DNA from 3 places in the Streptomyces sp. NPDC059256 genome. Region 2 is predicted to be linked to each of the others. Evidence: riboswitches for the same ligand, from Rfam matches in the RefSeq annotation. Region 2 holds a riboswitch; each other region holds the start of a gene.
What was found. Region 2 has a riboswitch for cobalamin ahead of metE (5-methyltetrahydropteroyltriglutamate--homocysteine S-methyltransferase). Riboswitches for the same ligand answer to the same signal wherever they lie in the genome.
Positions count from the first base shown of each region.

Region 1: linked by a shared signal. The riboswitch ahead of ACFXJL_RS28510 (prenyltransferase/squalene oxidase repeat-containing protein) and the one ahead of metE (5-methyltetrahydropteroyltriglutamate--homocysteine S-methyltransferase) in region 2 are both predicted to bind cobalamin.
Region 3: linked by a shared signal. The riboswitch ahead of ACFXJL_RS32255 (hypothetical protein) and the one ahead of metE (5-methyltetrahydropteroyltriglutamate--homocysteine S-methyltransferase) in region 2 are both predicted to bind cobalamin.

Region 1 covers NZ_JBHYZO010000020.1:38,022-40,884, forward strand. The annotation lists gene ACFXJL_RS28505 (hypothetical protein) at 1-538, opposite strand, end outside; cobalamin riboswitch at 644-789, opposite strand; cobalamin riboswitch at 851-980, shown strand; gene ACFXJL_RS28510 (prenyltransferase/squalene oxidase repeat-containing protein) at 1,211-2,863, shown strand, end outside.
Region 2 covers NZ_JBHYZO010000007.1:54,653-57,515, forward strand. The annotation lists gene metE (5-methyltetrahydropteroyltriglutamate--homocysteine S-methyltransferase) at 1-1,418, opposite strand, end outside; cobalamin riboswitch at 1,605-1,812, opposite strand; gene ACFXJL_RS17790 (hypothetical protein) at 2,648-2,863, shown strand, end outside.
Region 3 covers NZ_JBHYZO010000029.1:20,390-23,252, reverse strand. The annotation lists gene ACFXJL_RS32260 (hypothetical protein) at 1-436, shown strand, start outside; cobalamin riboswitch at 694-897, shown strand; gene ACFXJL_RS32255 (hypothetical protein) at 936-1,325, shown strand; gene ACFXJL_RS32250 (ABC transporter substrate-binding protein) at 1,382-2,368, shown strand; gene ACFXJL_RS32245 (FecCD family ABC transporter permease) at 2,365-2,863, shown strand, end outside.

The DNA.
Region 1 (2,863 bases), on a different contig from region 2:
GAGCACCGGTCTGGGTCTTCGCACCGGCGAGCGCGAGCGCGGCGAAGACGGTGCCGTTGTAGTTGGCCGAGGGGCCGAAGTAGCCGGCTTCGGCGGTTTGCCAGTAGCCGTAGACATCGGCGATCAGATTGCGGGAGGCGGACACCCGGGCGGGGTCGATGCCCGCCGCGTAGGCGTTCAGCGTGCCCCGCTCGTAGTCGGTGACGACGGGTGAGGCCGCGGGCCAACCGGCCGTGGTCAGCAGGTTCCGATAGACGGTTCGGGCGTTCTTCGTCACATCACCACCGGGTGTCACGTCCACAACCGCGGTACCGGCCGCGGCGAAGGCGCTGAAGGCCCACTCGTTGGAGAGTCCGGAGCCCGCGTACGAACCGTCCGCCGCCTGGAGGGACTTGAGGTAGGCGACGCCGTTGGTCTTGGAGGTGGCGATCTGGGCCGGTGTGGAGGTAGCCGCCGCGAGCGGCACGGTCAGGGCGATGAGCCCGATGGCTACGGGCACCGCCAAGGTGAGGCGGCGGGAGGTCGAGGGACGGTGCATGGCCTGCTCCTGTGGTGACAGGGACGCCGGCGCCGGGCGCACAGGACCGCGGAAAACCCGTGCGGCCGAGGCGAGTTCGGGCCGTCGTCCAATCGCGTGGTACGGCTTCGAGCGCTGCTGCACCGCATGGGCATTCGGGCTCGGAACGGTCCTTGCCGTCCCACACCGCTGCGCGTCAGCTCCGGGTTCACACCGGATTCCCCCATGTGGCAGCCCTGGACGCTACCCGAGCGGTGGCGAGTGCACCAGATCGGCCACGACGGTGGCCGGGAATCACCCACTTGCGATTCAGGTCACCTTGACGCTGTCTTTATCTGCATGTTCCAATCCGGCTGATACGCACTGCACTTCAGGGAAAGCCGGTCGAAATCCGGCGCTGACCCGCAACCGTAGGCCCGGCCGGAGCCGGGCGAGTCGGAATGCCTGGAGCAACAGTTTTTCAGCGAGAAGCGCCGTCGCGGACTACGGCGTGGTCGACCGGCGCTTCCCGCCTGCGATGACTCGGGGAGCGGCCCCTCAACCACGGCCGTCGCACGGCTGATGTGAGGAGCCGTGGTGGGCAGAGTCGGACGGAGAAGGCGGACAGCGCTGGTGGCGCTGTTGTCGGCCGTGTTTCTTCTCGGCGGCACCGGTGTCGCCTTCGTCAACGCTCCCCCGGTCGCGGCCGACCCGATGGCGCAGTGCACCGCGAGTGCCGGTGCCGTGGTCGCCGTGGACTTCGGGCCGTTCGGCGGCGCGGTGGAACGGGGCTGCGATGCCACTCCCACCACCGGCTACGAATTGCTGCACGAGGCTGGTTTCAGTACGGCCGGAACCGGCCACGACGGTCCGGCGTTCATCTGTCGCATCGGCCACGGATCCTTCAACTCCGGTACGCAGTACCCGACTCCGGCCGTGGAGGACTGCGTCCTCACGCCACAGGCGACCGCGTACTGGTCCTACTGGGTCGCCGCACCGGGTGACGACGACTGGTCGTACAGCCAGTACGGGGCGATGGACCGCAGGCCCCGGCCGGGGGACGTGGACGCCTGGGTCTTCGGCGGCACGGACATCGGTGGCAGCACGGGGCGACCGACGTTCACCCCTGACGAAGTGCGAGCGGGAGGTGGCACTCCCGGGCCCGATCCCGAGGTGCCCAACGTGCCACCGGCCGAGGTGAAGATCGCCAAGGCCGCCGCCTGGGTGCGGGGGAAGCTGACGGACGGTGAGCGAGTGGTGGACGACGGCTCCGAAACGCCCAACCACTTCCTCACCACCGAGGCCGCCTTCGCCCTCGCCGCTGCGGACGGCAAGAGTGCCACCCTGGACAGGACGATCGCCTTCCTGGGATCCGCCACCGATGCCTACGCCTATGCGGCGGGTCGGAGCGAGCCGCCGGACGCAACGGCAGCTGCTCGCCTCGCCCTGGTCGCAGCGGTGGCGGAGGCAGACCCCCGTGACTTCGGCGGGCACGACCTGCTCGCCGATCTGGTGGACAACGTCTGTGTGAGCGGCCCGGAGTCCGGCACCCACACACCCGGCTGCACCGCCAAGGGCGACTTCCGCAACGCGGCGTACACCGATGGACAGGCACTCGGGGTGCTGGCGCTGTTGCGTGGCGGCGTCCGGCCCCCGGTGGACACGGTGGCCAGGCTGGCTCGGCTCCAGTGCCGGAACGGCAGTGTCAGCAGCATCCTGATCGGCCCCGGTGAGAACTGTGACGGCGACCCCGCCACCACGGGTCTCGCCGTCCTCGCGCTCCACAAAGCGGGCGATCAGCGCACGGCAGTGACCAAGGCCCGCGACTACCTGGGCAGGGCTCAGTTCTCCAACGGCTCCTTCCCTGGCTACACGGGCGCCACCACGGGCAGTGTGATCGCCACGGCGTACGCGTCCCAGGCGCTGCGGGCCCTCGGCGACCGGGTGCGTGCGGACGCCGCGGTCTCCTGGCTGTCCCGGCAGCAACTCCCCGACGGCGGCTTCGGATTCGAGGAGGGCGCCACCGAATCGGTCGTGTACGCGACCGCGATCGCCACCCTCGCGGGCAAGGACACGAGCCTCGCGGACCTCACCACGAAGAAGCCCGAACCGACCACACCACCCACTCCCACTCCCACTCCCACTCCCACTCCCACTCCCACTCCCACTCCCACAGCACCGGTGCCCACTCCCCCGGGCTCCGGAAGCGGGGACGGCCCGGACCTGAAGAGAGGCGTCGCCTACCTCACCAGCGCGACGAACCTCCGGCAGGGCCGGTACTACGGCATCGGCGGCGGATCGACCCGAGCGGACTTCGGCCTCACCATCGACGGCGCCTACGCACTCGCCGCGACCGGCCTCAACAAC
Region 2 (2,863 bases):
TCGTAGCCGGCGATGTCGATGCGCCCGGCGCGCAGATCAGCACGGGCGGTGCGCAGTTCATTGGTCTGGGGGAACGATCCGATGGTGGTGGTCGGCAGCAGGGGCAGCTGAAGGTGTGCGCGCTGCGCGACGGTTCGTTCGGCGTAGGGCTGGGAGCGGCGGCCGTCAGTGTCGGTGATGGCGGCGGTACGGGCGCGGACTGCGGGGCTGTGGGTGAGGGCGGAGTTGGTGCGGGAGGCGAGATCGGCCCGGTTGGCGGCGAGTTCGGTGGCGATGGCGTCGGTACCCTGGGCGAGTCCCTTGGCGAGGGTGACGATCTCGGTGCTCTTCTGTCGGGCGAAGGCGAGCCAGCGAACGATCTGCGGGTCGATGTCACCTTCCGCGTCGGCGTCCAGTGGGACGTGGAGCAGGGAGCAGGAGGCTGCCACGTCGACCTGGTCCGCGAGGCCGAGGAGGGTGCCGAGGGTGGCGAGGGACTTCTCGTAGTCGTTGATCCAGATGTTACGGCCGTTGACCACTCCGGCGATCAGGCGCTTGCCGCGGAGTCCGCCGGCGGCGGCGAGGTCGTCGAGGTTGCCCGCGGCCCGCTCGGTGAAGTCGAGTGCGAGGCCGTCGACGGGCGCCTTGGCGAGGACTGAGAGTGCCTGCCCGAGGCGGTCGAAGTAGGAGGCGACCAGGAGCTTGGGCCGGTCGGTGAGCGCGCCGAGATCACGGTAGGCGCGGGCGGCAGCGTTCAGGTCGGCCGGGGTGCGGTCCTGGACGAGGGCGGGTTCGTCGAGTTGCACCCATTCCGCGCCGGCCGCACGCAGGTCGGCGAGGACCTCCGCGTAGACGGGCAGCAGCCGGTCCAGCAGGGTCAGCGGTTCGAAGTCGGTTGCGACCCCGGGCGCGGGCTTGGCCAGGAGGAGGTAGGTGATGGGTCCGACGAGGACAGGTCGGGCGTTGAGGCCGAGTGCCTGGGCTTCCTTCAACTCGGCCACCTGCTTGGTGGAGTCGGCCGTGAAGACGGTGTCGGGTCCGAGTTCGGGGACCAGGTAGTGGTAGTTGGTGTCGAACCACTTGGTCATTTCCAGTGGTGCAAGGTCCTGGGTGCCGCGTGCCATGGCGAAGTAGCCGTCGAGTGCGTCCGCCGTGACGGCCTCACGGTGGCGGGCGGGGATCGCACCGACCATGACGCTGGTGTCCAGCACATGGTCGTAGTAGGAGAAGTCACCGGTCGGTACTTCGTGGATGCCGGCGTCGGACAACTGCTGCCAGTTCTCCCGACGAAGACCAGCCGCTGTTTCCCGGAGGGCGTCTGCGGTGACACGGCCCTTCCAGTAGCCCTCGATGGCCTTTTTCAGTTCCCGATGGGCCCCCTGGCGGGGGTAGCCGTACACGGTGGCTCGTGCTGCCGCGGCTGCGGACTGCGCTGTCACAGAACTCTCCTTCGCGAGATGTCTCCTGCAGTCCCGGGACGGGACGAGAACGCGAAGGGGTGACAGATCCGGCGGACCAAAGGTGCGCACTGGGCGCGGTCGTCCACCTGATATGTACTCCCCCAGACTACGTCTGAGGGTGCCCCCAACCCGCCCACGAGGTCACCGGGATACCGCGTACGAATGGGTCGTGCGCGGACAGCGGGCAGGTCTTCGGACTCGCGGGCACGCCTGCCGGTCTCCCGGCGGGCACCTACTGGCCGTCGCTTCCCAGAACCGTTGCCCGGATCCAGTGCGTATGACGGCGGTCGTTCCCACTCACCGCTGCGGGGCAGTCCCGGATTCCCACCGGGTTCCCTCTTACGACGCGCCTACCTGGAGGGCAGAGCGAACCAGCTGCACCCGCCACCCTAGAGGGATCGGTCAGCGTCGGACAGTAGTGCCCATATTCCGGACGGTGATATGAGACACGGATGGAGCAGGGTGGAAACGGCCCGACGTGTCCGGAGCCGTACGCCAGCTCGCTCCCCCTGTTCCCCGCGTGGCCACCACCACCCGCACAACAAGTCAAAACGACAACCATTCGATCGGACGGATCAGCCGAAGTGTTCCCGCCGGATGAGCTCTTCCCCCGGGGCCCGGGTCCACCGCTTGGCACAGGGATCGAGGCACAACGGCCCGCAGGGTCCCAGTGCCTTCGCATCGCCGTGTGCGACCTCGGTGCGCTGCTGGGGTCAGGCGCCACCGTCCGCCAGGCCATCAACGGATTCCACCGTGCAGAGGGTGAAGCAAAGTTGACGAAGTGGCACTGGTCCCGGGTGGGCGGAATCGCTGTCTGCGCTGGAATCGCAAGAAGGCTGGTGACGAGATCGATCGCCTGTTTCGACAGCGCGGGGCGGAACTGTTGGACGACATCCTGAGGACGCTGGGCAAACTGACTCCTTGTCGCAGATTCACCAACTCTCGCCGATTTCCCCTTGCGTGGCGACCGGAACCACTGGCGCAAGTTCCAGGGCCGAGAGGCGAATCACCCTCGCCTATGGGAAACTGGGCGTAGGAGGTTGCGGTGATTCCATCGCGAGTGAACTGAACTCCGCCACCACGAACTTCCCTGCTCAGCCAATGATGGTTGGTCGCTGCTCAGTCAGTGGTGGTGGGAACGATCGCGTCTCCATCGTCTGCACGATCTTCCCCTGCGCCCCGTCTTCCTTCGAGACGGGAGGACTCATATGTCTCTGTTCACCGGCGCCTACGCGAATCCGCTTGCATCGACCGCCCAACCAGCGATGCAGTCGGTCCTGAATGCCACTCGACAGACGCTGTCACTCGCGGGGGCTCCCAACGTCAACAATATGGCCCTGATCGTCGTTGCGCTCACGGGGTTCAAAGGCACACTCAATCACCCCTGGGCGGCCCTCCGAGAGCAGGAAGAGCACTACTCGGGC
Region 3 (2,863 bases), on a different contig from region 2:
GGAGGTCTGGCGCTGGTGGGACGGCAGCTTCAGTCACCCTGACCGCCCCCGCGGCCACCCCAACTTCCCCCGTACTGGCCTGCTGCGCTACGTCGGCGACCCCGATGGACGGATGCGCCGTCTGGCGCTGGACGATCCGGAGTCCACGCCTGCCGACGTCGCACATCTCGCTCGCGACCCCGAGGCCGAGGTGCGCCACCGCGCGGCCGAGGACACCCGGCTGTCACCGGCTGACGCGGTGAGGTTTCTGAACGACCCGGCGGCTCACGTCCGCGGGGCCGCCCTGCGCAATCCACGGCTGCCTGCCCGCGTCCTCGCCGCGCTGCTGCACGATCGCGACACGGCATGCGCGGCGGTCACCAATCCGGCGATTCCGGTCCCTGTCCTGCATCGCATCCTGGCCACGGTCGCGGCAGCCGTGGCGGCCCGAAGCTGATCAGCATCAGACCACCGGGCAGCCGTGGCGGTCTGACCCTGAGCTCCGGCAGACCGCTGCCCCGGTGGATCGAGTTGGCCCACCGCAGAGGCTTTCGCCCGGGCAGGCGCTGGAGGATGCCATCGCGCAGATGTGTGCCGGTTCCGCGCGCCCCTCTCACCGGGAAGGCGGACAGCCGCCCCGGCCACCTGTCGGGTTGGTGGATTGCGCCACCCGACCGAGGCTTCGCCGTGTGACCTGCGCTGCAACTGCGGCCCAGGCATACGATCCGGCCGCGCCGTCTGTCATGATGACGCCGAAAGGCGACGGCGGATCGAGGAAACCGGTGTGAATCCGGTGCGGTCCCGCCACTGTGATCGGCGAGCGAACCCCAAACAGACCACTGCCCCTACGCGGGTGGGAAGGCTGGGGCGAGCGTTGACCCGAGAGCCAGGAGACTCACGCGGTCGCCTCCTCGACAGACTGGGGCGGATCTCCCCAGAGGGGAGTGTGAGTCGGGATGCCCGAAGGGCAACGTTCCGGGGCTCCGGCGCCGTGCCGGGTCGTCGTGTGCCGGGACTGCTGCTGCGGCAGCGCGAAGGTGACCGGTATCGATCACGCGGCGCAGGTCGCCGCGCTGAGCCGGGACCTTCCGGTACGGATCTCCGAGTGTCTGGACGTCTGCGACCAGGCGAATGTGGTCGTCGTCCAGCCCTCGGCTGCGGGACGCGCCGCCGGTGCCCGTCCTGTCTGGCTCGGCCTCGTCAACGACCCCGCCGCGACCGACGACATCGTCGACTGGGTGCGCGCGGGCGGCCCCGGAGAGGCCCCGCTGCCGGAGATCCTCGGCCTGTACGCCTTCACCCCGCCACGGCGGGTCCGTGACGCGTCGTCCGCCGACCCCCGCTGAACCCTGCCAACCGACCGCGGCGCAACGGCGTCCGCGGTGAGAGGACCGACCACACCATGGCGAAACGCTCCCTGTCCCTGCTGGCCGCTGCCGCTTTCCTGGTGGCGGGCTGCGGCGGTGGCACATCAACCGACCGGGACGATCCCGCCGCCTCGGGATCCGCAACCGAGGGCTTCCCCGTCACCGTGACCAACTGCGGGGTGAAGACGACGTACGAGCGTCCGCCGCAGCGCGCGGTGACGCTGAACCAGCACGCCACCGAAGTGCTCCTCGCTCTCGGTCTGGAGAAGTCGATGGTGGGCACCGCCTATCTCGACGACAAGATCCTCCCCGAGTACCAGGACGCCTATCGGGGGATCAAGGTGCTCTCGAAGGAGTACCCGTCCTTCGAGGTGCTGCTGAACGCCGAACCGGACTTCGCCTACGCCGGGTTCGCGAGCACCTTCGACGAGAAGGAGGGCCGCAGCAGGGCCGCTCTCGCCAAAGCGGGCGTCGACTCCTATCTGAATGTGGAGGAGTGCCCGACGGGACCGGTGACGATGGCGATGATCGGCGAGGAACTACGCGGCATCGGGAAGATATTCGGGGTTCCGGAGCGTGCGGAACGCGAGGTCAAGAAGGCCGAGGCGGCACTCGGTGCGGTCGACAAGAAGCTCGGCGGTGTCGATGCGCTCAAGGTGTTCGTATACGACAGCGGGGACAAGACGGCGTTCACCGCGGGTGGCGCGGGCGTCGGCAACGAGATGATCAAGGAGGCGGGCGGGGCCAACATCTTCGCCGATCTGGACAAGCAGTTCGGTGATGTCTCGTTCGAGCAGGTCGCCGAACGGGCCCCCGAGGTCGTCGTGATCTACGACTACGGGGACCAACCCCTTGCGGCCAAGAAGAAGTTCCTGCTGTCGCACCCGGCGCTCCAGGACGTGCCCGCCATCAAGAACAAGCGGTTCGCGGTACTCCCGTTGTCCTCGACCGTGCTCGGGGTGCGGGTACCGGCGGGTGTGGACTCGTTGGCCCGTCAGCTGCACCCGGACCGCTTCCGGTGACGGGCGCGCCCCGGGCCCTGGGTGACGTTGCCTCGGCTGTCACCAAGGCTCCCGGGCCGACCGCCACCGCCGCGGTGGGCGGCCGGGGCCGACCTCCGTACGGACTGGTGCTGGCCGTGCTGGCGCTGCTGGTGCTCCTCGCCGCGACCGCGGGGATCGCCGTCGGGTCCATCAGCGTTCCCACCGGGCAGGTCTGGTCGATCGTCCTGCACCATGTGCATCCTGGGCTCGCTGACGTCACCTGGACCCCGGTCCGCGAGACGATCGTGCTGGATGTGCGGCTACCCCGGGTCCTGTTGGCCGGGGTGGTCGGCGCCGGTCTCGCCGTCTCCGGCATGGCTCTCCAGGCACTGGTCCGCAATCCGCTGGCCGATCCGATGCTGCTCGGGGTGTCCTCGGGTGCGTCGGTCGGCGCGGTGTCGGTACTGGTCCTCAACATCACTGTGTTCGGGCTCGTGACCCTGCCGGTTGCGGCGTTCGCCGGGGCGCTCGCAG